DNA from 4 places in the Paenibacillus sp. FSL R5-0749 genome. Region 1 is predicted to be linked to each of the others. Evidence: riboswitches for the same ligand, from Rfam matches in the RefSeq annotation. Region 1 holds a riboswitch; each other region holds the start of a gene.
What was found. A riboswitch is a leader RNA that binds a small molecule or an ion and turns the genes downstream of it on or off. The one in region 1 is predicted to bind thiamine pyrophosphate.
Positions count from the first base shown of each region.

Region 1 (7,629 bases):
CATTTTGAAATAGAAAGTCTCTCAAAAGATAAGCAAGTCTCTATTACATGGGGCTTGCTTTTTTGTTTACACCAAAAAGAGATATCTTGCAGTCATTCGGCTGGAGATATCTCTTTTCATTCCATCTAACTAAGCTCAAGCTTAATAAGGCGGCCACAACAACTTGCGTGCTGTTTCGTAACGCTCGGCAACAGCGGGCCAGTAGACGACATTCCACCAATCCTCGATATACTTTTTGCGTTCATTCTGGTGTTTCAGATAATAGGCATGTTCCCACACATCCAGCGGCAGGAGTGGAACGATATCGGACTGGGACAGGTTCTGGTGTTTTTCCGCCTGCAAAATCTCCAGACGATGTGCTCTTGGGCTCCAGACAAGCATCGCCCAGCCACTGCCTTCCACTTTGTTCGCCGCTTCCGTGAATTGATTCTTGAACGCTTCATAACTTCCGAAATCCCGCTTGATCTGCTCTGCGAGCATACCGGAAGGTTTACCGCCGCCAGCAGGATTCATAATTGTCCAGAAGATCGTATGCAGGTAGTGGCCTGCCCCGTTGAAGGCGAGTTCACGTTCCCAATGCTTGATGAGTTCAAAGTTATTCTTTTTTCGCGATTCCGCCAGCTTCTTCTCTGCTACATTTAGTCCGTCCACATAAGATTGATGGTGTTTATCGTGATGGATACGCATCGTTAGTTCATCAATATGTGGCTCCAGCGCATTGTACGCATAGGGAAGAGGGGGCAGTGTGTGCCCTCCAATGGGAACCGGCTTTTCTTTTACGGGAGGTGCAGTAGTGCTGGGCGTGGCTTGTGTTGTTCCGGTAGAAGGCGCTTGAACGGTTGTGGATTGAATCTGCGCTGAAGTAGCAGGTGCGTTTACATTCCCTTCTTGAGAAATTGGAGCTTCTGAAGCTTGGCGATGGGTGGTTGCTGACCCTGACGTATGCAGTGCATTTTCCAGAAAAAGTGACGGCTCCAAATTTGTTTCTCGCAAGATGCCAGGTTGGCCAAGCGTATCCAATACGCCTAGAAAATACTCTGATTCGCGGATCAAATGCAAAATAAGTACTTTGGCAAGCGGAACAGCTTGCACCGCAGCACTTTGCTCCAGAAGAACATACAGCTGTTTGATGAACTCTCTCGATTGCTGCCGAGCAGCCGACACAAGTTGATCGATACAACGAACGATGTAGGGAGCAGGCGGATGGGTTGCGGGCAATAGTTGTTTTAGCAGCTGATTCGCTACTCGCTCAGTGTTCGCAAAGGTAGCCTCCCATTCCTCCAAAAGCTTGACGTATGGGGGCTCCAGATCGGGCACCAGTGCACGAATGACGAGTGTATGTTCTTTCTCCTGCTCTTTCCAGAAACGGATTTCTTCCAAGGTCCGCAGAGGCAGCAGGTGACCATATCCATCCCAGTTCATATATGGTGGGCCTCCTTCAGTTGAATTTCATCGCATATGTAGACCGTTGCTTCATGCGTCCCAAGAGTATATTCCGCCGGGCTGTTGTCCTATGAGTGCAAAAAAAAGAGCCCCTGAGGGGCTCAAGAATCAACGGGAAATTCGATGATTGAAGTTTGATTATTCTCCACTATTCGTGTTCTGCACATCGTCACTGCTTGTTTTCGTTACATGACTCAGGAAAGTCGAGACACGGCGCAGATATTCCTTTGGATGCTCCCGGAAGATCAACTCATGGTGTGCATCCTGGACGATCCATACATCCGAGTACGGATTGGTCTGGTTAGCGGCGAGCTGTTCTGCAATCGGATAAGGCGCCTTCTCATCTTCCGTACCATGAATGAAGAAAATCGGGAACGGATAATCTTCCTTTTTCACTTCCTGGTATGGAATCTGCTGCAATCCGGTACCATTCAGAACAGGGAACAACAGCTTCATGATCTCCAGTGTAGGCTGACGCGGGAGATCGATCTGGTTATGAATGTTGTGGTACAGCGTATCCGGCTCAAGCAGGAACGTACTGTCCAGAATCATCGCATCCACTTCCTGTGTAATCAGTCCGGTTTGAAGCGCCGTACCGGCACCCATGGAGAAACCCCAGACTACCAGTTCCTGCGCACCGCGCTGCTTGGCGAACTGGATGGCACCCAGCAATTGCTGTGACTCAGCCTTGCCACCTGTGGCTACAGCTTTGTTCACCTGTGAGGCGAAGCCATAATCGAACATGACCACATTGAAGCCAAGTTGATGGGCATAGTGTGCCAGGTCATACATGGGTACCCATGTTTCTTCACGATTGGCACCATAGCCGTGACTGAAAATAATCGTTTTGCTTGCGGCATTGTCAGCAGGGATATACCATCCTTGCATTGTCCGGCTGCCATCTGCTGCCGGGAACGTGATGTCTTCGTACTTCATATTCTTGGCCTGCATCGGATTGGAGAAGACAGGCGCTACAGTCGGGTTGGATAATACCCATGCGATGTAACCATGCAGTGCAATAAAACAAAACAATAGAAAAAATACAACGGAGAGCAGCAGCGCTACGATAATATGTTTGAACCGAATCAGCCTCGGTGATAGGGAAGAGGGCAGATCGGACACTTTTGTTTGCAGCGGGGCTTCGCTCTGGGATGTTGGATACATGAATGCCCCTCCTTTGAAGTTCAGTTGAAGATAACAACGACATGAAAAGAGAATTGCGTTTATTTCAGAGCCTGCTTCAGAGCGATATCTTAATGTAATATATCTTTATCGTATGTTCCAATATAGTCAAAGTCAATTGATTGAGGGCATTTGTTACGCAATTGTTATATAGTTCTTAAGATATATGGGTAACATTACCTTAGTGTGTAAATTACAGGGGATTAAGTCTTATAAAAAGGAAAATTTTACACGTTGGTCTATTTCAATTTTGGCTCTTTTTGGTTTACAGATGAGACCGTTTCTCATATAATTTATGTAACCAAGTTTCATGTGATGAAACATGAGGAGGGCATTATGCCATGGAAGATCGCAAGTTAACCGTCCGGGCTGTGGAACGGGCGCTGGATATATTATTATGTTTTACCACACGCAGTGATCTGGGACTCACCGAGATTGCCAGCCAGATCGGCCTGCACAAAAGTACAGTGCACCGCTTGATGGCTACACTGGAGGATCGAGGATTCGTAATCCGCGATGCAGCAACAGAGAAGTATCGACTAGGCATCCGAATCTGGGAGCTGTCGGCTCATATGTCCCGCAGTGATGATCCCGCTATTCTGCTGCTGCCTGCGATGGAGCGACTGAGAGATCGATTGGGGGAGACCGTGAGTCTGTACCTGCGTGATGGAAGTGAACGGATTCGGATTCAGGCGGTGCAAAGTGATCAGGCGATTCGCCGAGTTGCTCCCGTTGGTGTTAGACTTCCGCTGTCTGTTGGCGCATCCAGCAAAGTCTTGATGGCGTTTGCCACGGATGAGGATCGTGAGGAACTGATGAACGGGCCGGAGTGGCCGGTGTTTATTGATCCGGCGGTGTATTTGGCGCAAATGGGAGATATCCGGGATAACGGATATGCGACGAGTTATGAGGAGCGTGAGCCGGGAGCTGCAGCAGTATCTGTACCGATTATGGATCGCCGAGGCAATATTGCAGCTGCTCTCTCGGTCTCAGGGCCTGTCAGCCGACTTTCGCAGGAGACTTTGCACGAATACGCACCTGTGCTAAAGGAAGCTGCTACGCAGATGGGGCTCATGTTATCCTGATATTGATGTAAGGTTTTTCTCCAATTGGGTTGGTGTTCTGGAATATAAAGGTTGTTTTTATGTTCCGGTTGCGCTACTCTGTAATGGACGGCCCATCGGGGTCAGCTTCATTGAATATGAACAGCGGCTTATGTATGCCGCAACTTTTAACGTTACTGGGGGAGTCCGAATTGTCCGGACTGAGACGGAATCGCATGAGATTCCGGACCCTTTGCACCTGATCTGGATCATACCAGCGTAGGGAAGTAATCGGCGATATGACCACAACCACCACATGTGTGACTCTTGCAGGACTCCGTTATGGAGCTGCAACCAGGAGCATTATTGGTGATGGACATTAAAGTCGGTTCCTTCGGGGGCCGGCTTTTTTTATATACAGTGGACGGGCGAGATAATACACATTCCATGGACTGTTTTTTCAATAACCTGCAAAAGTGGGCTTGGAGAGAGCAGTCATTATAGATCCATGATCTGTGGTAACCTCCGTTCTGTTGTTAACTGTACATGAATAATGTCTCCCCCTTGGTCTGGTGTAGGATCGCTCTTTCTTCTCTGCGCTCTGCATGATTTGGGACAGGTGCATAAGCGAGCTGATGACGATGCCAACCAAACCAAGTGAACGAACACGGAGGAGGAGACGAGCAAACATGAGTACAGGAAATCAAACGGGACAACAAGCGATGGAACAGGAACATAACGGTCAGCAGGTGGAAAAGGAAACAGGAGCGGCTGGACGGGTTCAGCCCTTTCCGGGCAGCCGCAAAGTCTACATTCAGGGCTCACGGCCGGACATAGCTGTACCTGAGCGTGAGATAGCCCTTCATGACACGAATACTCCCCAAGGGGTGGAGCATAACGAACCGCTACGTGTCTACGATACGAGCGGCCCCATGACTGATCCCGAATTCCAGATGGATATTCGGAAGGGATTACCCGCGCTCCGAAATCATTGGATTATGGAACGCGGTGATGTTGAAGCATATGAGGGCAGAGCCGTTCAACCCGAGGATAACGGACTAAAGCCCGGAGGGCGGAGAGCCGGGGCAGAGGAATACCCTGGATTTCTGGGACCACCACTGCGTGCTCAGGCTGGGCGCTCTGTCACCCAGATGCACTACGCAAGGCAGGGCGTCATTACACCAGAAATGGAGTATGCCGCTATCCGTGAAGGGGTGGAACCGGAATTTGTGCGGCAGGAGCTGGCGAGTGGACGGGCGATTCTGCCATCCAACATCAATCACCCGGAGAGTGAGCCGATGTTGATCGGTCGTCATTTTCACGTGAAGATCAATGCTAATATAGGTAACTCTGCCGTATCTTCCTCCATCGAGGAAGAGGTCGAGAAGATGACTTGGGCGGTACGATGGGGATCTGATACCGTGATGGATCTGTCTACAGGCAAAAACATTCATACGACACGGGAATGGATCATCCGTAATTCACCTGTACCGATTGGTACGGTGCCGCTGTATCAGGCACTGGAGAAGGTGAATGGCGAAGCGGAAGCGCTGACCTGGGAATTGTACCGAGACACGCTCATTGAGCAGGCAGAGCAGGGCGTGGACTACTTTACGATTCATGCAGGTGTGCTGCTGCGTTATATCCCCATGACCGCCAAGCGGATGACAGGTATTGTATCCCGGGGTGGGTCCATTATGGCAGCATGGTGCCTTGCGCATCATCAGGAGAATTTTTTATACACTCATTTCGAAGAAATCTGCGAGATTATGAAAAGGTATGATGTGGCGTTTTCGCTGGGAGATGGACTTCGTCCAGGCAGTATCTACGATGCGAATGACGAAGCTCAGATGGCGGAACTGGCTACGCTCGGGGAACTGACACAGATCGCATGGAAACATGATGTGCAGGTGATGATCGAGGGCCCGGGGCATGTACCGATGCACAAGATCAAGGAGAATGTGGATCTACAGATGGAGATATGCCAAGAGGCACCTTTCTACACTTTGGGGCCACTGACGACCGATATTGCCCCGGGATACGATCACATTACGTCCGCCATTGGTGCGGCTATGATTGGCTGGTTTGGCACGTCCATGCTCTGTTACGTCACGCCAAAAGAACATCTGGGCTTGCCTAACAAGGATGATGTGCGCGAAGGGGTTATTGCCTACAAGATCGCGGCCCATGCCGCTGATCTGGCGAAAGGCCATCCGCGTGCTCAGCGCCGGGATGATGCATTGTCCAAGGCACGCTTCGAGTTCCGCTGGCGGGATCAGTTTAACCTGTCACTCGACCCGGAACGGGCGCTTTCCTACCATGATGAGACGCTGCCGGCAGAAGGGGCTAAGGAGGCACATTTCTGCTCCATGTGCGGACCGAAGTTCTGCAGCATGCGCATTACGCAGGACATTCGTGCCTTTGCGGCAGATAAAGGATTGTCCGAGAATGAGGCTGTGATAGCTGGCATGCAGGAAAAGGCTGAGGAGTATCGGACACGCTCCTAGGCGCTGGTACAGCTTAACCTTGGCAGTCTGACATCGTTTGAAGGTGAGAATAATGATATCATGTCGTATTTTTCTCTTATTGATCAGCTTCCTAATACTTTTTATCAGTATTATGGTTGATTGTCTAGCAGATGTTTAATAAAATGAATGTAAGTAAACACCAATAAGAGTAGCCAGGCCAATGGCTACTCCTGCACAGCATTTGCGGTGGGTATTCCTCCGAGTGCAGCAAGTTCAGATGAAGTGACCCGTCAGGCCGTCAACCTGTGGCGGGTCACTTCTTTTTACGATCGATGTATGTCAGGAGCGCAATAATTAACATCGCGAACACGATTACGTCGTTAAAAGAGAAGTTCATAGGATCACCTCCCAGTGGAGGCAAGCCTATTTCCCACCACAAATTGGCTGTACAAAGTGATTATACCATTTGAAATGCTCTTGTTCGAGAGCATTTTTATTTTGCAAAGGAGCCTACATACTGCTTTTCACATATTTTTAGTGATTGTAATATGTCACTCCAAATCAGCCGCTACTGTCGAGCCACTTCCAAATTCTTCTCCAAATATGCCGCAAGCAATGCCAGCGGACTATGGATCGCAATGCCTGTGTCTGCAGTAACCTGTGCAGCAGCGGGAGCCATAGACAGTTGAGCTGCCACTACCGTTTTACTCGGATACTGCTCAGCAATCTGCTGTAATCCCTCACGCACCGCTTCGAAATACCCTTGCTGATCTCCACGCATAATCAACTCAAATGTCCCAGGGATGCACACCGCTTCCGTCTGATATGTATTTGCAATGTAGGGATGCTCATTCTCATTCTCTTGCTGTAATGCCTGATTCAGCCGTGCCATCGTTCCTTCAATGGTTGCCGGGTTGGTGAAGGCTATGATGTAATCTCCTGGTACTTGCCGCATCTCCTGCAATAGCGGATCATCTATGCCGATCACAGGCACAGGGACCTCTGTGGCTTCCTGCTCCAGTACTGCCGCAAACAGGGTACACGTGACCAGAATGGCATCGGCATGACACTCGGCGATCCATCGGAGCGTCTGAGCTACTTTCTCGTGGATGACGACATCTGAAAAGTCAGCGTCATGTTTAAGACGATCCAGGCCTGGATCGACGTAATGCACCAATTCAACTTCATAAGCAGCGAGCGTCTCTTCAATTAAGGCGATGTTGGAATAGTGAGCGTGAAAACAACCGATGGTGTTCATGTGCTAAATCCCCTTTTACAGTTCGTATAATGTCATGGTAATCGTAGATATTTAAACCATTATAGAAACATGCCTGAGAACTGTACAGTTGTTTGCGATTCAACGCCAATAACCGTCCTCCCGCCAAGCTGCGGAAAGACGGTTCATAACCGGACTGGCAATCGTCCAGCTTTCATTTTATCTAAGGGAAGGAGAAGCATTTTTCTTCGCCATTTTTTGCTGTAAAATTTCATGA
Region 1 covers NZ_CP152005.1:714,735-722,363, forward strand. Annotated here, with positions in the region: gene MKY85_RS03345 (Fe-Mn family superoxide dismutase) at 142-1,422, opposite strand; gene MKY85_RS03350 (alpha/beta fold hydrolase) at 1,582-2,607, opposite strand; gene MKY85_RS03355 (IclR family transcriptional regulator) at 2,967-3,710, shown strand; TPP riboswitch at 3,858-3,971, shown strand; gene thiC (phosphomethylpyrimidine synthase ThiC) at 4,391-6,175, shown strand; gene MKY85_RS03365 (aspartate/glutamate racemase family protein) at 6,705-7,394, opposite strand; gene MKY85_RS03370 (hypothetical protein) at 7,572-7,629, opposite strand, start outside.

Region 2 (7,629 bases), 3.2 Mb from region 1:
TCTATCCAACGTTTCAACTCTGATTTCTGATCCTGGTTACGGTGTGCATTCCCCTCTTCCCGGTCTACCAGGATGATCAGGTTAATATGCTGCAACGAAGGCTCGACGGATCGGTTTAGTTCAGAACACTCCATTCGTTGCACCTCATACCCTTCAGCACATAAAACGTCGTAAATAAGGCTAACCTGCGCTCCTGTTCCAATCAGCAAAATGGCTGTTTTCACTGTTTTTCACCCGGCCTGTCTCTATCCCCGCTGCGCGTAGCAGTGGTTGGTACAGTTAGCATGCCGTAAAATGAAAAAGTCCATTCCCTCAAGGGAACAGACTTTGTTTCTTTCTTGCTTTAACCAAAGTAACGATGAACGAGCGTACGCGCTTCAGCTGTATCTTTTGTTCCGTGTACGAGAACACGTCCATCCTGAAATACGACCATTCTATGAGCTCCTGTTGTAAAAGAAACCAGAAACGGATTGAATTCCACTTTTCCTTCTTCAAGTCTGTTCAAGCGATCCGCCGTTTGTTGAAGATTCAGATTCATGCGCCGTGCAGGGCGGATCTGAACGGTATCCCTTCCACATAACACATCGGTTTTTTCCAGATTGGACGCAGAAAGATATGGATACGTTGCCGAAGGGCCACATGAAGGACAGTCTTGCTTTTTCGCACCATCCACATTGATGGATATGTATTCGTTCCTCCACACGTCAAATGACAACAACTTGCGTCTCAATGCATTCTCATTGCCACTAAGCAGCTTCATCGCTTCTGCTGTCTGATTCGCCGTTACCATTTGTACCGCTTGTGGAATGATGCCAGACGTATCACAAGTATCTCCACCCAGAGGGACTTCACCCAGCAAACAATTTAAACATGGCGTCTCTCCAGGCATAAATGTGTAAGTGATGCCGTAACTTCCCACACATCCACCATAAATCCAGGGAATACGATGCTTTTGTGCCATATCATTCATGAGTAGTCGGGTATCAAAATTATCCGTTGCATCCATGATCAAGTCTGCATGCTGAATGAGTTCTTCCAGTTCATCTACTCTGACATCCAATACCTTTCCTTCCACATGAACCGTGGAATTAATGGCAGATAAACGTTTTTCCGCAGCCATCGCTTTCGGCATCCGTTCAATTGCGTCCTGCTCTACATATAATTGCTGCCGCTGCAAATTACTCCACTCCACATAATCACGATCCACGATCGTTATTTGCCCGACGCCTGAACGTACTAACGTTTCGGCAATTCCTGTTCCGAGTGCGCCAGCGCCTACAATTAAAACTCTGCTGCCCTTTAATCTGTCCTGGCCTTCCTTGCCAAGTGGCGCATACCTTTCCTGTCTGGAATACCGGTCGGCCTGCTCGGAGGAAATTGATTGTTGTTGATCTATCATGTATGAACCATTCCTTCCACCGGACTACTGGCCGCTGCATAACGCTTCACAGGAATCATGCCTGCCTCATATGCCAGTCTACCTGCCTCTACACCCATTCGCATCGCTCTAGCCATATTCACCGGATTTCCTGATCCGGATACTGCTGTATTCAACAATACACCATCTGCACCAAGTTCCATCGCATAAGCAGCATCTTTTGGAGAGCGCAACCCTGCATCCACAATCACAGGCACAACGGCCTGCTCAATGATGATCTCAAGATTATAGGGATTAATGATGCCTCTACCTGCTCCGATGGGAGAAGCGCCAGGCATTACGGCATGTACGCCAAGCAATTGCAGCCTTTTGGCCAAAATGACATCATCTGAAATATAAGGCAATACGGTGAAGCCCTTTTCAAGCAAAATTTCGCAAGCCTTGTACGTTTCAATCGGATCTGGGAGCAATGTCTTTCCATCTCCGATGACTTCGACTTTTATCATATCACAAAGTCCCGAAGCCCGCGCAAGCTCGGCGATCCGCACTGCCTCTTCCGCAGTGGAAGCCCCGGCCGTATTCGGAAGAAGCGTGTATTGATCCAGATCCAATGTATCCAGGAAATGCTTCTGGTTACGTTGCTCCAGATTCAGACGACGAACAGCAAAGGTTAAAACTTCCGTTCCAGAAGCATCCACAGCCTGACTCTGCACTTCAAAATCCGAAAACTTGCCTGTTCCGAGCAATAATCTGGACTCAAACGTATATTTACCAATGTTCAACATCATCAACCGCCTCCTACAAAATGTACAATCTCGATTCGATCGCCTTCTCTTAATGCCGTTGACTTGTGATACTCACGCGTTAAGATATGCCTGTTCAGCTCAACAACTACAGTCTTGACTTGCAGGTCAAACGATTGGAGCAGTTTATCCACACGATTTAATCTGTCTTCAATCTCCATCCGTTGTCCATTAACAATGATATTCACTGCACCACTCCCTTTCTGTTCAAACGCTCTGGATTCAGCGCTTCAATTCCGAGTTCTTCTGAGCTTTTGCCAGTGATTAACTCCGCGATAAGCCTGCCTGTTATCGCACTTAGCAAAATACCATTACGGTAATGCCCAAAGGCAGCGAACAGTCCAGGTATACTCTTGCATGCACCTATATAAGGCAGCCCATCTGGCGTTGCCGGTCTTACACCTGCCCACGCTCGCTTAAATTGCGCTTCTTTCATCCCGGGTACCCAGTGGGTAGCCGCTGTTAGCAGCTTCTGAACACCCTGTACAGAAACATTCAAATCCGTTCTGCCCGGCAGACTGGTTGCCCCGAGCCAAACTTCGCCATTGGCTTTGGGAACAATATAGACATCCTCTGCATAAACCGTTCTGTCAGGTCTGTACCCTGCATGTTCATCTGAGAACTGAACGGCAGCTATTTCTCCTTTTACCGACCACACAGGTAAGCTCAGATTCACATGTCTCATCAATGCTTCACTCTGTAATCCAGCCGCTATAACGACATGTTTGCACGTTACCTCACCGATCGATGTGGTGATCCCCTGCACGCCGTGTTCGTTTGCTTGTACACGTATACCCTGTATGTCCTCTATAAACCGAGCTCCCATGGCTTGAGCAGATTCCGCATATGCCCTAGTTAGATGGACAGGAAGGATTTCACTCTCGTATGGTCTGTAGTAGGCTCCGTAAGTATCTCTGTTAAGCCACGATGCCTCCTGTTGCACAACCGAACGATCCAACCACACCTCATCAGCAGACAAACCGGAATTTCGATTGTTCTTATAGCGGTTTAATTCACTGTATGATCGAAAAGGGGTCAAGAATCCATGGCGTTGCAGCCCAACCTCTACCCCACTAAGGGTATCCATTAGCACTTGTTGCTCAATAAGTAACTGTCTACTCTGCCTGCCAAGCTTAGCCATCAAAGGATGAGCAAAATCCTCACTATCTGGCGCCAGCATTCCAGCCGCTGCGCAAGAAGTGCCTCCCGCAATTGCGGAACGCTCCAGCAACAAAACATCCTGTCCCCGGGAAGCAAGCTCATACGCAATGGCACAACCAACAACACCTCCGCCTACAATAATGGTTTCTGCATGAATCTTATCCGGATTATCAGTTACACTTTTGCTTCTTGATTCCGTTTCAGAGTTCAGTTGATGACTGAAATGATTCCTGTTCTGACCCGTTACGATCTCATTCATCCTCTCATCTCCTTTCACCGGCTTAGACTTCCTGTAGCAACGATAGCGTGCCTTAGTGATGCAGCTGCCCGATCCGGGGAATCGCTCGACCATACATTTGAGATCACGGCAACTCCCTGTGCCCCTGTAGCGCGAATCGCTTGAATATTTCCCGGCTCTATGCCTCCGATCGCGATGACAGGAATGGAGACACCTCTGCATACTTCATCAAGAGCATATAATCCTCTTGGTTCTAGATCTGGCTTGCTGTTGGTCGCGAAGACATGCCCAAAGAAAAGGTAATCAGCTCCCTGTTCTTCAGCGATTTTTGCCTCATCGATGGAATGAACAGATACACCCAGACGAAGTCGCTGCATTTTGCTTATGACAGCAGGGTTGTATTTACGTATCGCATCTTGCCCCCAATGAACACCGCCATAAAGATCAATCTGTGAAGGCAGTTCTGAACCATTGATAACGATGCGACAAGATGGAATATTAACATTACGCAGACTTTCAGCCCAGCCGATCTTGCCTTGCCATGTAAGTTGTTTCTCTCGTATGTGAATATAGTCCACCCATGGCCAAACGTCCTTGGCTGCTTTTACAAAAGATGCTCGATCTCCTGCACCCGCAGATACAACATGCAATTCAAATGATTCGTGAACATGCTCATGGAAAATTGCGGTACCCTCCCTCTCCTTCCAGGCGTGAATGCTATGAAAACACAAAAAAAGCCACTCCCGTAGGGGAGTGGCTGCGTATGAATTATAGGATCAGATCACTGACTGATGCATACAGTTCATTTCGTGCAGTACAGCTAAAGGCCTATAGCCTTAACGTTATACACGCAACTGCATGTTTCAATTCGCTTAGCAGACGGTTGAAATCTTTTCGAGTTGCCGTTTGCTCACGTCATTCACTGAAACGCGCTCGCCACTTCCCTACGCTGGTATGATCCAGATCAGGTGCAAAGGGTCCGGAATCGCATTCTTCCATCTCAGCCGCATCGTGCGGCCCCCCTAGTGTTCATATGAAGTTGTAGCCTATGTTACCATAGACGGATTTTTTTGTCACCGTCATTTCTGTTAAACATGGTCTCAAATCATCTAGTTTTTCTCAGACCATTCTTCGACATTCCATGTTTTGGTGACCCAACCCTCGTAAAAATCAGGTTCATGAGATACCAGTAACACCGTTCCCTTAAATTCTTGCAAGGCACGCTGCAACTCCGCTTTGGCAGTGACATCCAAATGGTTTGTCGGCTCATCGAATAAAATCCAGTTGCTTTCGCGCATCAGGAGTTTGCATAAACGAACCTTGGCTTGTTCTCCACCACTCAGCATGTTGAGTGGACGAGTAATGTGCTCATTCTTTAATCCGCAGCGAGCGAGATGACCCCGGACCTCATTCTGAGTCAAATGTGAGAACTCATTCCAGACATCCTCGATCGGCGTGATATTTCCAGCACGAACCTCCTGTTCAAAATAGGCCGTTTCGAGATAATCTCCCAAAAAGGTCTTTCCACTCAGTGGAGATATTTTCCCGAGGATGGTTTTCAGCAGTGTCGATTTACCCACACCATTACAGCCTACAATGGCAATTTTCTCACCACGTTCAATCGTCATCGTCATTTTGGGCAGCAAAGGATAGGTATATCCAATTTCAAAATCAATGCCCTCAAAGACCGTTTTGCTACTCGCGCGGGCATCCTTGAATTTGAACGTTGGTTTAGCCGCTTCATCCGGGCGATCAATACGTTCAATCTTGTCCAGCTGTTTCTCGCGGCTCTTCGCACGACCTGAAGTTGAAGCCCGCGCCTTATTACGCTGAATGAAATCTTCCTGTTTCTTGATGTACTCTTGCTGTTTCTCGTATGCATCAATATGCTGGGCTTTATTCATATCAGCCATCTCCAGGAACTTGTTATAGTTCGCTGCATATCTCGTTAATTTGGCAAATTCCAAATGATAAATGACATTTACGACTTCATTCATGAATTCCGTGTCATGGGAAATTAAGAGGAATGCATGCGGGTAGTCCTTTAGGTAACGTGACAGCCATTCAATGTGCTCTACATCCAGATAGTTGGTTGGCTCATCCAGTAACAGAGCTGTAGGTTTTTCGAGTAGAAGCTTGGCAAGCAGCACCTTGGTGCGCTGTCCACCACTTAGAGCTGCGACATCTCGATCAAGACCAATTGCAGACAAACCAAGACCATTGGCCATCTCTTCAACTTTTACGTCAATCAGATAAAAGTCGCCCTGTTCCAGTTGTTCCTGAATATCGCCCATATCTTCCAGCAACTGCTCCAGCTTATCTGGATCTGCATCTGCCATCTGGTCCGTAATATTCATCATTTCTTTTTCCAATTCAAGCAACGGAAGGAAAGCATCCTTAAGCACATCACGAATCGTTTTGCCTGGCGTAAGCTTTGTGTGCTGATCCAGATATCCATAACGGACCTTAGGTGTCCATTCCACTTTTCCACTGTCTTTAAGCAATTTACCGGTAAGGATGTTCATTAATGTGGATTTACCAACACCATTGGCACCAACAAGTCCTACACGCTCTCCGGCGAGTAAACGAAACGATACATTTTTAAATAACGTGCGATCTCCAAAATTGTGACTCACGTTCTCTACTGACAATAAACTCATAAGATGAGGTTGCTCCTATCTATTAGACATTACTTTTATTATGGTTCCGAACCCCTATTCTAGCACAGGTCTCGTCTTTTCTGAAAGTAATGTAAACAGTTCAGGAACTCCTTCCAAGATTTTGTCATGTACGCAAGCTAACGATTAGAGCAGTTATATTCGAAATAGCCTTGTGCAGCTGCTTGTCTTCCGTCTGTGAACACCTCTTCGGCACGGTAACCATTACCACATGTGGAGGGATAGTAGTACTTGATACCCGTTAAAGGATCTACTCCACCTACGATGGCCGTTTTCTTCACAAGTCTGCCTCCACCAATCGCATAATTGTTGATCTTCTGGTCACCAACACCTATACCTTGGATAAAGGCCATAATTCCTGTATCGTTGATGGAGTTGTACCAATCTTCCTGTGCTATCAGGGGCATCGTAAATGTATAGGATACACCGTTCTTTCTGGCAAACTCATTATGGCGATTAATCACATCAGCAAGATCATCCTGCACAGAAGTCACAATCCGGCTTCGTCGAACTTGTTCAAATACGCTGCTATCTTGAAGTAAAGGAATCTGTGTGGTTGAAACCAGTTCTTTTTGAAAGCCCTCCACCCATCTCCCTGCGCTTGCGTCGTAGGCATAGACATAGTCGTCCAATGTAAAGTTAATACTGTTACCGTATGAATCTGAATATGTATAAGGTTTCTTGGGACTCCATACTTGCCTGAAAGAATCTTCCCGGTTACCTGTCAACTCTGTTTCTGTGGACATCATATAATAGCCATCGTAATCCAGAATAACCACGGCAGGAATGTAATTAAACATGTTTCGAATAGCTGCGGCATCATCCTGAATCCCCATATTCAAAGCCATCGTCTGAGTAAACGTCAACAAGGCAAGCTCCTTATCCGCTTTAACAAACTTGGTTGAATCATAACCTGCTTCATCACTTTGTTTCTCATTTTGATGCATAACTGCACCTGCATCCATCACTGCGGTTTGAAGTGCAGATCTGTATCGATGTCCAAGAAAGTTAGCCTCTTCGGCATCTTGGGTATGGAGTGAGATGATCCAGAAGAGCGGGAAGAAGATCAGCACGAATACTATGGATAGCTCAGTAATCTTCATTGAGGACCATACCTCCGTAGGTTACAAATACCGCTGAGGCCTGAGCCGTACCACTAAGCCATTCACGAATGAGCATGGAAGGTGTACGGTTTGTATTTTGGAGCGTCACGGTAAAAAAATCTCCTGTTGTCAACTTGTATCTTCGACCAGGATCATCAGCCGGAATCACACTTGAGGTAGGGAATAGTCTCTCTCGAATCTGAGCTGCATAATATCCATCCTGTACAACCTCGTACGTCCCAGTAAAACTATTAATGTTCAACGGGTC
Region 2 covers NZ_CP152005.1:3,913,502-3,921,130, forward strand. Annotated here, with positions in the region: gene MKY85_RS17220 (response regulator transcription factor) at 1-224, opposite strand, end outside; gene MKY85_RS17225 (ThiF family adenylyltransferase) at 344-1,399, opposite strand; gene MKY85_RS17230 (thiazole synthase) at 1,396-2,163, opposite strand; gene thiS (sulfur carrier protein ThiS) at 2,166-2,369, opposite strand; gene thiO (glycine oxidase ThiO) at 2,366-3,601, opposite strand; gene MKY85_RS17245 (thiamine phosphate synthase) at 3,616-4,311, opposite strand; TPP riboswitch at 4,505-4,614, opposite strand; gene MKY85_RS17250 (ABC-F family ATP-binding cassette domain-containing protein) at 4,690-6,240, opposite strand; gene MKY85_RS17255 (hypothetical protein) at 6,378-7,361, opposite strand; gene MKY85_RS17260 (hypothetical protein) at 7,348-7,629, opposite strand, start outside.
Region 2: another riboswitch for thiamine pyrophosphate. It lies ahead of MKY85_RS17245 (thiamine phosphate synthase); the one in region 1 lies ahead of thiC (phosphomethylpyrimidine synthase ThiC).

Region 3 (7,629 bases), 290 kb from region 1:
GGATTAGGTTGTGAGTTAGGCAGAGGTGCACCTCATGCGAACTTTCAGTACAAGCCCAGGCTTGTACACGATCCAATAACGAGAGAATAAGGGAGGAATAAAGTAATGAAAAAAATGTTGACGTTGTTGTTGTCTGCTGGTTTGGTAGCTTCCATATTTGGTGCGGTTCCGGCTGCTGCTGCGCCTACAGTTGTTAATTCAACGATTATTGTTCCAGCGGGCACGACTTATGACGGTCAAGGCAAAACATTTGTAGCCAATCCTTCCACATTGGGTGACGGGTCTCAAGCAGAGAATCAGAAACCGGTATTTCGTCTGGAGGCAGGGGCTACCCTCAAAAATGTAAATATCGGATACCCTGCTGCCGATGGTGTTCACTGTTATGGTAACTGTAATATATCGAATGTAGTCTGGGAGGATGTGGGTGAGGATGCACTCACATTGAAGTCGGCCGGAACGGTCAACATTACCGGCGGTGCGGCGTATAAGGCCTATGATAAAGTATTCCAGATCAATGCAGCCGGAACGATTAACATCAAAAATTTCCGTGCAGATGATATCGGCAAGCTGGTACGTCAAAATGGTGGAACAACCTTCGCAGTTAACATGACGCTGGATAACTCCAATATTTCCAATGTGAAAGATGCTATTATGCGTACAGATAGCAGTGTATCTCAAGGGAAAATTACGAATACCCGCTATTCCAAAGTGCCAACCCTGTTCAAGGGATTTGCTTCAGGTAAAACCAGTCAATCCGGCAATGTCCAATATTAAACGAGAGACTCAATCGCTGGAGTTGTTAAAAATATAAGCTCCACTTAATTTGGAAGTAAGCCGGAATATAACGCCAAAAAAAGAGCGTCCCAAGGTCATTGTCACACTGACTTTGAGGAACGCTCTTTGTAATGCAGATGTCACCATAGTATAGTTCTGCTGAGTAATGTTTCATTGTGGAGGCACATATTATTTCTCTCCTGGAACCTCAACGATGACTTTGCCATGCTCGGGGGCAACGGAACCGGTATCCGTGGAGCCCAATTTGTTTATGACCTCATATGAGGTTTCCTCAAGCATGCGAGAGTACTTGAATGATACGAGTGTTTGACCTGCTACGGAAGGACGAGTTCCTGCTTCAGCCACGGCTTTGGTTTTAATAAAGAACAGGTCACCGATAGTTCCTGCATTATTGCTGATGTTTGCCTGCCATTGCAGCAGTGCACTTCCATTTTTAAGAACATAATAACTGACCAGATCGTTATCCTCCACAACGAAGAAACGATCTTTTTTGCCTTGTTCAAAAATGTATTTAATGGAGGAATCCACCGGACCCAGAGGGTTGCGAATATCCAGACGTGTTTGTCCGAGTTCAGAGAAGCGTGGCAGATGAAGTGCGGCTTCGCGCGCCACAGTCAGATCAGAACTGTTATATTCTTTTACAATCGTAGCATCGGTAGTGTAAATGTAGGCTTCCTTGGCCTTCTGATTCCACTGCACCTTCGTACCAAAAGCCTCACCAATGGCACGGAGCGGAAGCATCGCTTTACCATTCACCAGAATCGGGGCGGAAGACAATGTTGCATTTTGGTCATTTTTCTTCATTGTCTTGCTATTAGGTTTAAGGACATAATTATCGCTGCCTGTGCTAATGCTGATCTCTTTTGTTTTGTTATTGTAGCCAAACGTATAGTTGCCGAGGAATTGAAGCTCAGTCAATGCCACGTACATGGTCCCCTGCCGGATGACAACTTCATATTGAGCTTGAACATTGTTAATATAAGCTGTCGGTTTAGGTTCAGTTGCCGCGGCTTCCGCCACAGTGGATGAGAGTAAGGCAGGTGCCGTACCTGCGGTAAGTATCGAAGCGGCAAGGATCATTTTCCATGTTTTGAGCTGCCAAGCAGAGTTGTACATTTTCATTACTATCAATCTCCCTTCTAGTATTTCAGACGGACTACATAACCTAAATGTTTCATATTATGGAAAGTGTGCAATAGATATCCCCTGTTCATTTACCCCAAATGAAGCATGGTGATACTTCTGGGGATTGCCACAAATACCCATCTGATGTACATTAGAAGCAATGAAATAAGTGAACCGGGAGCTCAATGAAGTTGGGCTGAGAGAGTGGCCTTGTGCCGCTGACCGTATATCTGATCTGGGTAATGCCAGCGTAGAGAACATGGATTTGCAATATGTAAGGGTGAATTGTGGGAATGAACGTGGATGAACAACAGACCTTTTTGAACTGTGGTGGTGTATCTGCCAGGGCGGAGAGGGATGGTTGATATTCCGTATTTCGACATCCACCCAATACATCATTGTGAGGATTGTATACTGCGTGTTAGGCCTGCCCGGAACCGGGGAGGCTTTTTTTGTTTATTTTTAGAGGTTGTTCAACCAGTCTTTTTGAACACACACTTTTACAACCCCACAGGGGACAGAGGAAGGACGTAGAGAACATGGCAACAACAACAGGCAACAAACGATTGAAATTAACGGATATTCTGGTAACCATCGTAATCGCAGTGGTGTTTGGGGTGATTTACAAGATATGGGGACCTACGTATGACTTGATGAAACCATTCGGCGTTCATGCGGAGCAGATGATCTACGGCATGTGGTTTATGGCGGGCACGTTTGCATTTGTCATCATTCGTAAACCAGGCGTGGCTATCTTGGCCGAGGTTGCGGCTTCAACGGTAAGTGCTTTTCTGGGCAGTGAATGGGGCATGTCCACACTGGTGTATGGTCTGTTGCAAGGATTGGGAGCCGAGATCTTCTTCGCAGCATTCCTGTATCGTAAAACCAATCTGTTTGTCACTTGTCTTGCAGCCATTGGAGCCGCAGCGGCCTCGCTTTTGCTGGATTATCAGTATGGCTATATCGATTCACTCTCGGCCTGGAATTATACGTTATTCATCGGTTTTCGCTTCATCGGAAGCATCCTGATTGCAGGAGTGTTTGCTTATTACCTCGCCAAAGCTTTGGAACTGACTGGTGTAACACGTTCCCTCAGACCGGTATCCAAACAGGATTATGAGGCGTTGGATTAGATGAGCGGAGATGGGAATTCGCAGGCGGTAAGTGTGATGAATCTAAGATGCAAGTTCCCGGGAGAGAAAGCCTTGGTATTTCAAGGCTTGTCTCTTTCTGTGCGTCAAGGGGAGAAAGTGCTGCTGCTTGGACCAAGTGGCTCCGGTAAATCGACGTTATTACAAATCTTGAGCGGTCTGATGCCTCGTTCGGTTGAAATTCCGATGAAATGTGATGATATTCAGGTTCCCGTCAAAGCAGGAGTGGTCTTTCAAGATCCGGATACCCAGTTCTGCATGTCCTTTACGGATGAAGAGATCGCATTTGTTCTGGAAAACCGAAGTATTCCGCGTGAAGAGATGCCTGCTCTGATTAAATATTATCTGAAACAAGTGGGGTTATCCTTGGAACAGAACCGTGTATTGATCCAGTCCATGTCTCAGGGGATGAAGCAACGTCTTGCGATTGCCTCGATGCTTGCCATGGACCCGGAGGTATTGTTTTTGGATGAACCCACGGCACTGTTAGATGATGAGGGGACTTCCCAGGTGTGGGATACCGTCAAACGGATCGCCAGTGATAAAACGATCATCATCGTTGAACACAAAATAAACGAGATTGTAGATATGGTCGACCGCATCATTGTCTTATCACCTGAAGGAAAGATTGTGGCGGATGGGCCAGCACAGCAGGTATTCACGGATGAACGGAGCAAGTTGAGGGATTATGGAATCTGGTATCCAGGCGTGTGGGAAGAGCATGAGCAGGAGAGGGTAACAAAAGAAGAAGAGGGAACTTATGGAGAGCTTCAAGCGTGTGAGAATCAGGGGACCTCAAGCTTGGAAGCACAGCAGTCGTCTGGCTTATCTGATGCAACGAAGATTTTCCCCGTATCTCATGTATCATCCTTATCGCCTGTATCGTCAGCCGATCAGCCTGCACTGGACTTGCAGCAGTTCACTGGATGGCGTGGAAAAACACCTTTCATTCAGGTGGAACAGGCCAAGGTATGGCACGGAGATTGGATTGGTATTGTCGGAGCCAATGGAGCTGGCAAGAGTTCATTGTTGTTATCTCTGATGAATATCCTGAAAACAACAGGTCATTATGAGGTGCACGGTCAGCCTTCTGGCAAAACGGAACAGCTTGCAGATCAGATTGCGTTTGTCTTTCAGAACCCGGAGTTTCAATTTGTAACCAACACCGTCGCGGAAGAAGTGGAATTCTCATTGCTGGGGGGCAGGCTTACAACGGAAGAAAGACATGCCAGGACTCATCATATGCTGAATCAATTTGGACTAATCGACTTGTCCGAGCGCCATCCCTACCAATTATCGATGGGGCAGAAACGACGTTTGAGTGTGGCGTCCGCATTGGTCAGAGAGCAGCGAATTCTGTTGCTGGATGAACCCACTTTTGGACAGGATGCCCGTAATACGTTCGCCATGTTAGCACAACTGGAGCAATTGCGGCGTGAAGGAACAGCTATCGTTATGGTTACCCATGATCGTGAAATTGTAAAAAGATATTGCACCCGAATCTGGTCGGTGGATGAGGGGAGGTTAAGTGATGCAACTGTCGTTTCCTCATCGTGAAACCTGGCTTCATTCCGTTAATCCGGGGTTGAAGATGATTATTCTGACACTGATGTTTGTCATCGTTATCCTTATTCACAATCTGAATGTAATGGCCAATGTTGCGGTGGTAATGATGTTATTACTGTGCTGGACAGGCCATCCGTGGTACAGATTGATTCTGTACGCATCACCATTCATTCTGGTGTTTATCTCTACGTCTGCGGGCATGATGATGTTTGGCAAGGGAGAGACCACTTGGTATAAGTGGGGGCTGATTCACATCACCGAAGAGAGCTTCTATCGCGGTCTACACTTGGGTTTTCGCTCGCTGACTATGGCCGCGGCTGGGTTACTCTTTGGTCTTACGACCAAGCCAGTACGGCTATTTTATTCCCTGATGCAGCAGTGGAAGCTTCCTGCAAAATATGCCTATAGCTTTCTGGCCGCGATGCGCATGATCCCCATTTTGCTGGATGAATTCCAGACGCTCCGTTACGCTATTCGTATTCGTGGAACAAGGCAGCGCGGTTCGCACTGGAACGTGTATGGTACACTCAAGCGTTATGCTATTCCTCTGCTGGCACAGAGCATTCGTCGTGCACAGCGAATGGCGGTAGCGATGGAAGCGAAGGGATTCACGGATGGGGCGAGCCGAACGTATTACATTCAGATGGGCTATTCCCGAGCTGATCTGTGGTTTGTATTTTATTATATCCTCACCTTAACAGCTGCTTATTACATCGGGATTACCTTTCCTTATCATGCTACGATGGTAGATGTAAGGTAATACTGGGAGATAGAGAGAAATATATTGAGGTAAACGGTAACTTTTTCCTGCGCACAACGTCTATATGGAAATAACTTCTAATGGATGGGGATGAACGAGAGTGAAGACGGGTCCTGACTGGCAGGGGATGGGGTACAAGTGGATTACCATGACTGGATTATCAGCTGTACTGTTGACGGGATGGATGATGCTTGATTCACAAAAGGTAGTGCTTGGAGGACAAGCTTCGGTTACAACGCCCCAAGCTTTGGGAGCAAGTCCCCAAGCCTTATCAACAAAGTTGGCCTACAAACAAGGAGACTCCGTTACGCTCATGAATGATATTCCCCTGTTTCAAAACAGGAGGGACAGCAGTGTGGCTCCTGACCAAATGAAGATTGAATACTATACTACAAAAAACGAGAAGTATAGGTTGGCATCGGTTCGAGGCGAGTGGTTGCAGCTTAAGTCATCCGATCATGGAGACTTCTGGCTGCCAAGTTGGTATGCAATGAAGGAGAGCAGAAGCATGACGGAAACAGCTCCGCAAAGTCTCAAGATCCAATCGGGCAGCAAGCTGTATCTGGCTCCAGACAGTGCTACAACCTGGACTTTTGAGAAAGCGCTAACAAGTAAAGCTGTTATTGTTGCAAAGTGGAAAGGATGGTATGGCGTCTCCATTGCTCCACGAACCTGGAGTAAAGAATCCTCCACGTATCGGCCAGGACTCTTCTGGATCAAGGCAGGGGCTCTAGAGCAGAGGAAGAATGTGGCTGATGGTTGGTTCCAACAGAATACATCGCTACCGACCTCGGTTATTCGTCATTTGACGGATATTAAGCTGAACAAGGCAACCACCTCCAAACAAGTGGCCGAGTGGTTAGGCGAGCCCGATTGGAGAGAGGGTTCAGGCAATCTAAATGATACAGGGTATGCAATGAGTATTGGACAGACCTGGAGATATGAGCGGCAAGATGGACAATTTTTGGTCACATTCAACAAGAATGGCAAGCTGGTCAGAACTCGCTGGAATCTACCACAGCATGATCGAAATGCTGTCGTTTCTGATTGGAATATCAGTCGGGCGGATGAATATGGGTTTACGACAAAAATGTACGGCACAACGCTGCCGAAGACAATCCCTTGGAAACCGGTCTGGACTAACCAGGGGAATATTAATTACACTTTTTTACAGGTAGCCACGGATGATGTACTCCTGATGAAGGGGGATGACGGTGGATTTAGCGGGGGCTACTACGAAGGTTCCATATATGCCCTTGACCGTCATACGGGCCAGAAATTATGGAGGATTAATGGGGGTTTTGGAAGACAGCAGGCTGAGGTGGATACAGCACGCCAATACGTTACAATCTACAATGATTATGACCCTGACAAGAAAAAATACGTGGATCGTATTCGTCATCTGAACTTGAAGAGCGGGAAGGTCACGTGGACGTACACCCCTAAGCAAAATTTTAGACTAAATGGCATCACTGCTGCGAAAAACGTTGTGGTCGTGGATAGCCCGGTTGTTGATAGCTCAAGCAACAGTTGGTTGACGGTACTGGATAGTGCAAACGGAAAAACATTGTGGACGCGAAAACTCGCGAAAGGTTATGAATTATTGAACAAGAGTGCAGATGACCCTTATGTGTTGTATTGGGAAAAGAATAAGCTGACTGCAGCCGATCCGCAATCAGGGCGAACTGTATGGAGCTTGAAGGCCAAGCGATCTACTATAGAACAACTTGGGAATGATCCATATTTTGATGGAATTGAACGTCTGGATCCCTTTGTAACCAGGAATGCTGGAAGATGGCTATCGTTAGATAATCAGTGGCTGCTGCTTGATCTGAACACGGGGAAAAAGCTTGCACAATTTCCTGCTCGGGTAGGACAGAGATTGGAGGAGCTGAATGATGGCATGCTGTTGATCCGTGAGAATCAAAACGGCGACCATTACGGAGAGTATGAAGATTTTACAACCACCCTGTACGATGCCAAGACAGGCAAAACACGGTGGACGCTCAAGGGCAAAATTGAACGAGGACTGGTGGAAGATGATCAGTTATATGTAATTAAAAATGGTTACCCCGCGGCTTTGAATTATGATACGGGGGAGACGCGTTGGAATGCCAAAGATACGGTTGCCACTCTCAGGTATCCCACGAATCAGGGGAGCTATCTGGTCATTGATGATCAGTTGCTGCTGCCCATGGATGAGAATTGGTTGGTATTGAATAAAAACAATGG
Region 3 covers NZ_CP152005.1:1,003,686-1,011,314, forward strand. Annotated here, with positions in the region: gene MKY85_RS04505 (pectate lyase) at 106-774, shown strand; gene MKY85_RS04510 (copper amine oxidase N-terminal domain-containing protein) at 964-1,917, opposite strand; TPP riboswitch at 2,084-2,194, shown strand; gene MKY85_RS04515 (ECF transporter S component) at 2,460-3,053, shown strand; gene MKY85_RS04520 (ABC transporter ATP-binding protein) at 3,090-4,628, shown strand; gene MKY85_RS04525 (energy-coupling factor transporter transmembrane component T) at 4,603-5,397, shown strand; gene MKY85_RS04530 (PQQ-binding-like beta-propeller repeat protein) at 5,498-7,629, shown strand, end outside.
Region 3: another riboswitch for thiamine pyrophosphate. It lies ahead of MKY85_RS04515 (ECF transporter S component); the one in region 1 lies ahead of thiC (phosphomethylpyrimidine synthase ThiC).

Region 4 (7,629 bases), 230 kb from region 1:
GATTAACAGGAGCGGTGCGAGCGCGATGGTCGGTATATTTTGACTAAGAATAAGTAAAGGATACAGGGCTGACTTGAGAAAAGGAACCAAATGCAGCACCATTGCAATCAATAATCCAACCGCTGTTCCAGCGGCGAATCCGATCAGCGTTAACTGAATGGTTGCGGAGGCATGCATGCCCAGTCGCTCCGCTTGGGATGCCGCTTCGCGGGCGATATCGGACGGTGCGGGCAGCATCCATTTCTCGATGTGGAACAGGGATACAGCTCCCTGCCATATCGCTATAAAGAGAATAACCGCCACGAAGGGCGGCCATACACTTTTGAAATAGGCATTCATTAGCGGTACTTCTCCGTCAGGGTATCCATGCTGAAGCCAGTAGGGCTATGGGCGATTTTAATCTGGGAGATGATGCTTGGGCTGCCAGCCTCGACGAGTACTTCGTGCATTTTGCGGACAACCTCCAGCAGTTCCTCCAGTTCCCCTTCCATCGTGGTGTCGAGCGCGTTCACCTGATATTTTAGGCCGGATTGCTGAATAACTTCAATGGCGCGATCTACATAAGGGTAAGAGTTCTCGCCATTTGGCGTTTTTGGAATAACCTGAATGCTAAGTAATGTGCTTGCCATGAGAGATCACGGCTCCTTTCGTGATATATAAAATGAACTAATGACGGTTACACTTGCCACTTCGATGACAGAATAACCTTCCAATCGCTGTTATCCCCAGATTTTTTTGATTCCCTTTCTCTAAAGGGAAAATCCGGTGATAAAGGCGACCGCTTCGCTATTTCACGTTATTTCTGTCCTCTCCGTCCTCGTGTAAATATTAAGTTCGTTTTATATGAGAAATTTTATTGGGGTAAAAACGCGTTCGTATATGCTTTGCTCACGTCGACCTGTTCATCCAGCAGTTTTTTGCTAAACATCCAGTCAGTGTAGTTCTGCCACACTTCCTGTTTCTGTTCTCCCCAGCGTGGGGCGTCATCCGTGTACTTCGGACTCAACCATTTCTGGCTTGCCAGTACCAATTCCTTGTCCAAATCCGGTACAGCCTTGATTAGAATGTTTGCGGCGTCTTCAGGATGATCAATTGCGTATTGATATCCTTCTGAAGTGGCTTTCAGGAATGCTGTCACCAGCTCAGGATCGTTCTGAATGGTCTGCTCGTTCGTTACGAGCACAGGCGTGTAGTAATCCAGTGCATCTGAATAATCCTTCACATATAACATGTCGATCGGTTCCCCGCGCAGTTCAGCTTCAATCCCCGTCCAGGCGTAGAAAATCCATGCAAAATCAATATCCCGTTTCACAGCGGTGAAAAAGTCGGCATCACCCATGTTAATGTTTTTCACTTTGGATACGTCGGCGCCTTCGCCTTCCATAATGGATTGCATCACGGCTTCTTCCACAGGGGAACCCCAGCCGCCATAGGTTTTGCCTTCAAAATCTTTCGGTGATTTAATATTCCGATCTGCCGGAGCAGCAAATCCGGATGTATTATGCTGAATAACCGCTGCGATGGAGACGAGTGGAACCCCTTGTGTACGGGCTTGAGTTACACTTTCCTGATAACTTACGCCAAATGGCACTTCATTGGAAGCAACCATCGTATCGGCGCCGCCGGCACCTGGCTGAACAATCTCCACGTTCAAACCTTCAGCCTTATAAAAACCTTGATCTACGGCCGCATACAAGCCGGTATGATTCGTATTTGGTGTCCAGTCGAGCACCACTTTAACATCCTTGAGGGCTGCGTTGTCACCTTCATTGCTGCTCTCCGTATTCGTGCTGCCGTTCTGTTCAGCCGGGGCAGCTTCTTTACCGCCACATGCGACCACAGTCACCAGTAGTACACATAAGAGCAACAGTCCCATTGTTTTACGCCATTTCATCTGTGATTCTCTCCTTCGGTATGTCCGGCCAGTGGCACGGGTACTCCTTGGCTTCATATCCAAGCTTCTTGCATAAATCGACAGATTTATACCAGCTATGATCCGGATAACGTCACTTTTTTTAGCTCTCTGGCTATATAAAAGAACATTAAAAAAGCGCCCCGTAATCCGGGACGCGTGCAGGCGTTAGAGAGGTGGCGTTCAGCCATAGGGCTGTGCCATTTCGATATACTCCGATTCCTACGCTGGCATGATCCAGATCAGGTCTAAGGGTTAGTATCTTGGTGGGATACACTCTCAGCCGGCCAATTCCGACTCCCCTGGGAAACTATGAAGTTACGGGCATTACTAGGTGTAATTATAGGCCAGAGGCCCAGTCGTGTCCAGTCAGGAACTGGATGGGAACGGATTTCCGGTCATCGTCTATTTGCTTCTAAGCCGCTTCGGTGATTAGTTTTTGATCGTTTGGCCTTGAGCCGAGCAGCTTGATTCATTTAAACAACATAATTTAGGTACAAAAGGAGATAGTACTGCTATACCAATAAATACTTTTACATAAAAATGGGGGAGTACTGAATGATCCTTAAAACCATAATCGCAATGATTCTGTGTTATAGTGCCTACATTTTTTTCACAGCCTACCTTTTATTTTTGGTTCCGTCTCCATCTGCTATTGAAAATACGGATATGCAAAAATCGTTAACAAGAGGAAGTACAACAGATCGCGTAATGCTCCTGGAGGACGGCTTTCAATCGGGTCAGGTGAGAATCCAGACCATTCGAGAGGCAAAAACAAGCATCGACCTGGCCTATTACTCCATTCAAAAAGGAAAAACATCTCAGCTTTTTTTTGCTGCTTTATTCGATGCGGCTGATCGGGGTGTTCAAGTTCGAATCATTTTAGACGGGATTTTTCACAGCATGCGCGGAGGATTGCGTGATATTCCAGATGCCATTGCAGCTCATCCCAATGTCGAATTAAGATATTATGAACCACTCCACCTATTTATGCCATGGACATGGCATAATCGTCTGCATGACAAGATCCTTCTTGTCGACAACACATATGGAATCATTGGCGGCCAAAATATTGGTGATAAATATATGGCATTGCAACCCCCAAAAGACTATGTTTTTGATCGCGATGTCCTTGTTTACAATGCAAACGATAATACGAACAGCACGGTTGTTGAAATGAAACAATATCTAGATCAGTTATGGAACCATCCATTCACCAAACCAGAAAAACATGCAAAACGTCAGCATCATGCAAAAGGGTTAAAAGAGCTGGCTCAGCTGGCTGATTTATATCAAAAAGCCCAGGCTCAGAGTGATCCTTTTGTGAAAGTGTTGCCCAAGGAATGGGTTCGAGGAGCTCTTCATTCCGACCACGTTGCTTTCATTCACAATCCAATTAAAAGGCTGTATAAAGACCCCATCATGTGGAGGACATTTGTTCATTTCGCCAATGAAGCAAAGTCGAAAGTGTACCTTCAGACGCCATATGCCATTCCCACCAAGAAAATGGAGAAAGCCGTACATCTGTCGATGAATCCAAAAGCAGAATGGGTCATGCTAACCAATTCAATCCAACAGACCCCTAACCCTTTGGCTTTCGCGGGATACTTAAGCTCTAAAAAACGGTTGCTTGATACCAGTCTGGCCATATATGAATACGAAGGCCCTTATTCCATACACGGCAAATCATTTGTCATGGATGATTACCTCAGCATGGTTGGTTCGTATAATCTTGATCCCAGATCTGCCTTCCTCAATACCGAATCCGCTGTAGTCATTTCCGGTTCTGCATTTGCCAACCAACTAACAGAGGCTATGGATATCAAACGTGCACATAGTACACTTGCGGTTAAAGATGAACATCCAGCAGAATCTACGAATCAGAAAGGCTCTGTTTTCAAACGAATAGCAATCACAGCGTTATCCAAACTGTCTTTTCTCTGGAAATTTATGTTGTAGAAAAAAACGTATTCTCTTGAGCTTAACTTTTTCTCCGGTTTATCAAAACTTGAAAATCAGATTTGTTCACGGAATGTTCACTTATGTGGTGGGGGTCATCATCTCTATAATTACGAAGGTAAACAGAGAGGATGAGAGAATTGCCAACGAGCAAGAAGGAACAAATTATTTTCGGCTTAATGATGTGTACAGGAATGGTCCTGGTGATGATGACTTTCAATTTGTGGCACACTGGGATACTTGGCAAGTTGTCCCCGCTTGAGATCCTGTTTCAATTCCTATTGTGTTTTGTCATCGCTTTTCTGGTAGAGTCCTTCATTGTTGGCCCAGTAGCGAGAAAAATTGCATTTTCCTTACCTTTTGACAAGTCCAACAAGATCCTTGGTGTGCTGGTCATGTCATTTTTTATGGTGATTGGTATGGTTCTGATCATGTCCTTGTATGGAATGATCTCGGCGTATCTTGCGGACCAATTAAATGGGGTATCCGTACTTGGTACGTACCTGCATACAATCGCTCGTAATTTCAGTCTGGCACTTCCATATCAGTTGATCATTCTAGGGCCGCTCGTACGATATGTATTCGGTAAATTCATCAAGAGCAACGGGCCTATAATGCCTACTGTTAACAAAAGTGTGTAATTCCGATGGCCTTAAAGTATTTCCTGGGCAATCTTGTGCAAATGAATAGATCGTAACGAATCGAGAACACTTTATTAAGTCGGTTCTTGGGGAATGAAAAATCTAACGAATCTTAGCGGCGTTAATATGCCAAAAAAATGCAACAAGACCTTGATTTGAAGCTAATTATCTACAATAACTTCTCTAAGGTTCGTTAGATTTCGAACATACAGAAATGGAGCAGAATAGCGTGTGCTGGGTTCGTAAAAAACAGAGTAACGCTACCAAAAATGTCTACCGTCAAGTCATGACAGTAGACATTTCGATTTCTTTAATAGGTAATTCTGATTCTATCGCTCTGGACTGTATCACCCATAGCTGTTAAGTCGCTGGATCGACCAAATGTTTGTTCTGCCACTGGTACGTGATCACGCTAATGACAAGCAGGCCAACTGCAAAGATAGCAAGCATCCATGCGGATTGATTAACCGCCAGATGATCAAGACTCCATCCCGTGGTCAAAGGCAAAATGGCACCGCCAACCCCACCTGAGGCAATCAAAATGCTAGGTGTGGATTCTTCGGTTCCAGGCAGCAGTTTACTGGCGAAGACTAGGGCAATCGAGAAAATGCCTGACATGGCAAGTCCGAGTAGCAAGATGATGAGAAACGCAGACCAGATTTGGTCTGTAAATGGAAACACCATTAACAAAAGCACAGATGCAAGACAACTGTACAGCACATAGACGCGGTACTGGAATTTCTCTGCAATATATCCCGCGAAGAGTCGTCCTACAGACATGGCAATCCAGAAGCAGGTGACACTAAGCGCTGCTCCGGCTTCCTTCATGTTCATTTTCTCAATCAGGATCGCTGGCATGAAGTTTGCAAGGCTCATCTCGGTGCCAACATAAAGGAAGAAGAACAGGACGAACAGAACCAGAAGAGTCAGGTTGCGTCCACGATAGGTTGGGCCGGGTATACGGGTATCTGCGGAATGCGGTTCACCTGATGCACTGGCAGTGTGAGTGTGTCTCGAAGCATCGGCTGGCTTCCGTCGCTCCAGAACCTTGTCCAGCTCACCGAATGATCCTTTCGCCCAGAAAGCAAAGGTCAGCGCTGCGCAGATCGCAACAACGAGAAAGGATAAACGCCAGTATCCGGCAGCAATCAGACCGCTGGCCATGAGCGGCATGACCATCGCTCCGATCCCGAATAACACTTCCAGTCGGCTCATGGCAACAGCCGTATTGTCTTTGATTGCAGCGATGATAATGGTGCCAATGACAGCTTCAACCATTCCGAATCCGAAACCGGCAGCGGGTGCGATGACGTACATCCAGCCCCATGGCGGCAACAGCATGTAGGATAATTCTGCGATACAGAGCAATGCTGTCGCGATTAACAGGCCTCCCCTTTTACCAAAGCGTCGGTTCAGCCACGGAGATAACAATACACCGCCCAGGAATCCGGCAAATTGAGCGAAGATCAATGTCCCGCCCTGGCTATAATCTTTGCCGTAATGTTCCAGTGCAACGGGCAGAATGGAACCAAGCACAACGTGGGCAAGTCCAATGAGGAAATAGGAGAGACACCCGATCCAAAGTAATTTTTTCATAAAGAACTCCTTCTACATATATACATAAATTGAGGATCACAATAAAGCGCAACCATGAAGACAAAGTCTATCATAACAGGACAGGTTACGTTGTGCCATGAATTCCTGATCGATACAAAAGGTTGCAATCTGGTCTATCGTTCGTATATACTGAGACACAACAATTACAGATCGGACCATGCCGTTGATGAGCATCCAACTCGGAGGCGTTTTCGCCAGGGGAGCGATATTTCCCCAAGTTAACCGGAACCGCCCGTTATCGCGGACCAAGAGGCTGGAAGCAGGATATCCTGATTCAGCAAGTTGGGTGGCACCGCGAGCAGAGCGCTCCTCGTCCCAAGGGATGAGGGCGCTCTTTGTATTTTTACAGCCAAAGGAGACGGTGACCATGTTGGAAATGAAGTGGATTCGGGCACACGCAGAAGAGGTTCAGGCGGCAGCAGACGGGAAAAAAATCAAGATTAACATTCGCACATTGCTGGAGCGGGATGAGGAACGCAGAGCACTTTTGCAGGAATCGGAAGAAGGGCGCAGATTACGCAATACGTTATCCGCAGACATCGGCAGACTCATGCAAGCCGGGAATCGGGAAGAGGCCGATGGTTTGCGGGCGCAGGTGAAACAGATCAATGAACAGTTGGAACAGGTGGAAGCGAAGCTCGCCCCTGTGCAGGAGGAAGTAACCAGGCTGCAATGGCTGGTACCTAATATCGTATCCCCGGATACCCCGAAAGGCACGTCGGATGCGGATAATGTGGAATTGCGACGTGTGGGAGAGGTTCCAACGTTCGAGTATACCACCAAAGATCACGTGGAACTTGGGGAGTTGCATGATCTGATCGATATTCCCCGTGGCGTTAAGATTGGTGGTACAAGAAGCTATGTATTGAAAGGCGCTGGCCTGTTATTACATCGGGCAGTACAGCAACTGGCGCTGGATCTGTTGCTGAAGCACGGCTTTACACCAATGGAGGTTCCGCTGATGGTCAGGGAGGATGCGCTGGTGAACACCGGATTCTTCCCAACGGGTCGGGATCAGGTCTACGAACTCAAAGGGGAGAACAAGTGGCTGGTGGGGACTTCTGAAGTGCCGCTTGTCTCGTATTATGCGGATGAGATTGTCGATGTGAAGGAGCCGGTGAAGCTGGCCGCGGTATCGACGTGTTTCCGTAGTGAGGTTGGCTCCGGCGGACGTGATGTACGCGGATTGTACCGTGTGCATCAGTTTGCCAAAGTCGAGCAGGTCATTCTCTGTGCCCCTGATGCGGAAGAATCGGAGCGCATGCTGCAAGAGATTACGGGACACGCTGAGGAATTGCTGCAATTACTTGAACTGCCGTATCGTGTTGTCGCCGTGTGCACCGGAGATATGTCGCAGAAAACGTACAAACAGTATGACATCGAGACCTGGATGCCGAGCCGTGGTGCATATGGGGAAACCCATTCGTCGTCGAATCTGCATGATTTTCAGGCTCGCCGTTCGAATATTCGTTGCCTGGATGCCGAGGGTAAGTTGGCCTA
Region 4 covers NZ_CP152005.1:489,182-496,810, forward strand. Annotated here, with positions in the region: gene MKY85_RS02325 (ABC transporter permease) at 1-339, opposite strand, end outside; gene MKY85_RS02330 (thiamine-binding protein) at 339-629, opposite strand; gene MKY85_RS02335 (ABC transporter substrate-binding protein) at 854-1,894, opposite strand; TPP riboswitch at 2,114-2,226, opposite strand; gene MKY85_RS02340 (phospholipase D family protein) at 2,471-3,871, shown strand; gene MKY85_RS02345 (hypothetical protein) at 4,078-4,512, shown strand; gene MKY85_RS02350 (MFS transporter) at 4,873-6,108, opposite strand; gene serS (serine--tRNA ligase) at 6,497-7,629, shown strand, end outside.
Region 4: another riboswitch for thiamine pyrophosphate. It lies ahead of MKY85_RS02335 (ABC transporter substrate-binding protein); the one in region 1 lies ahead of thiC (phosphomethylpyrimidine synthase ThiC).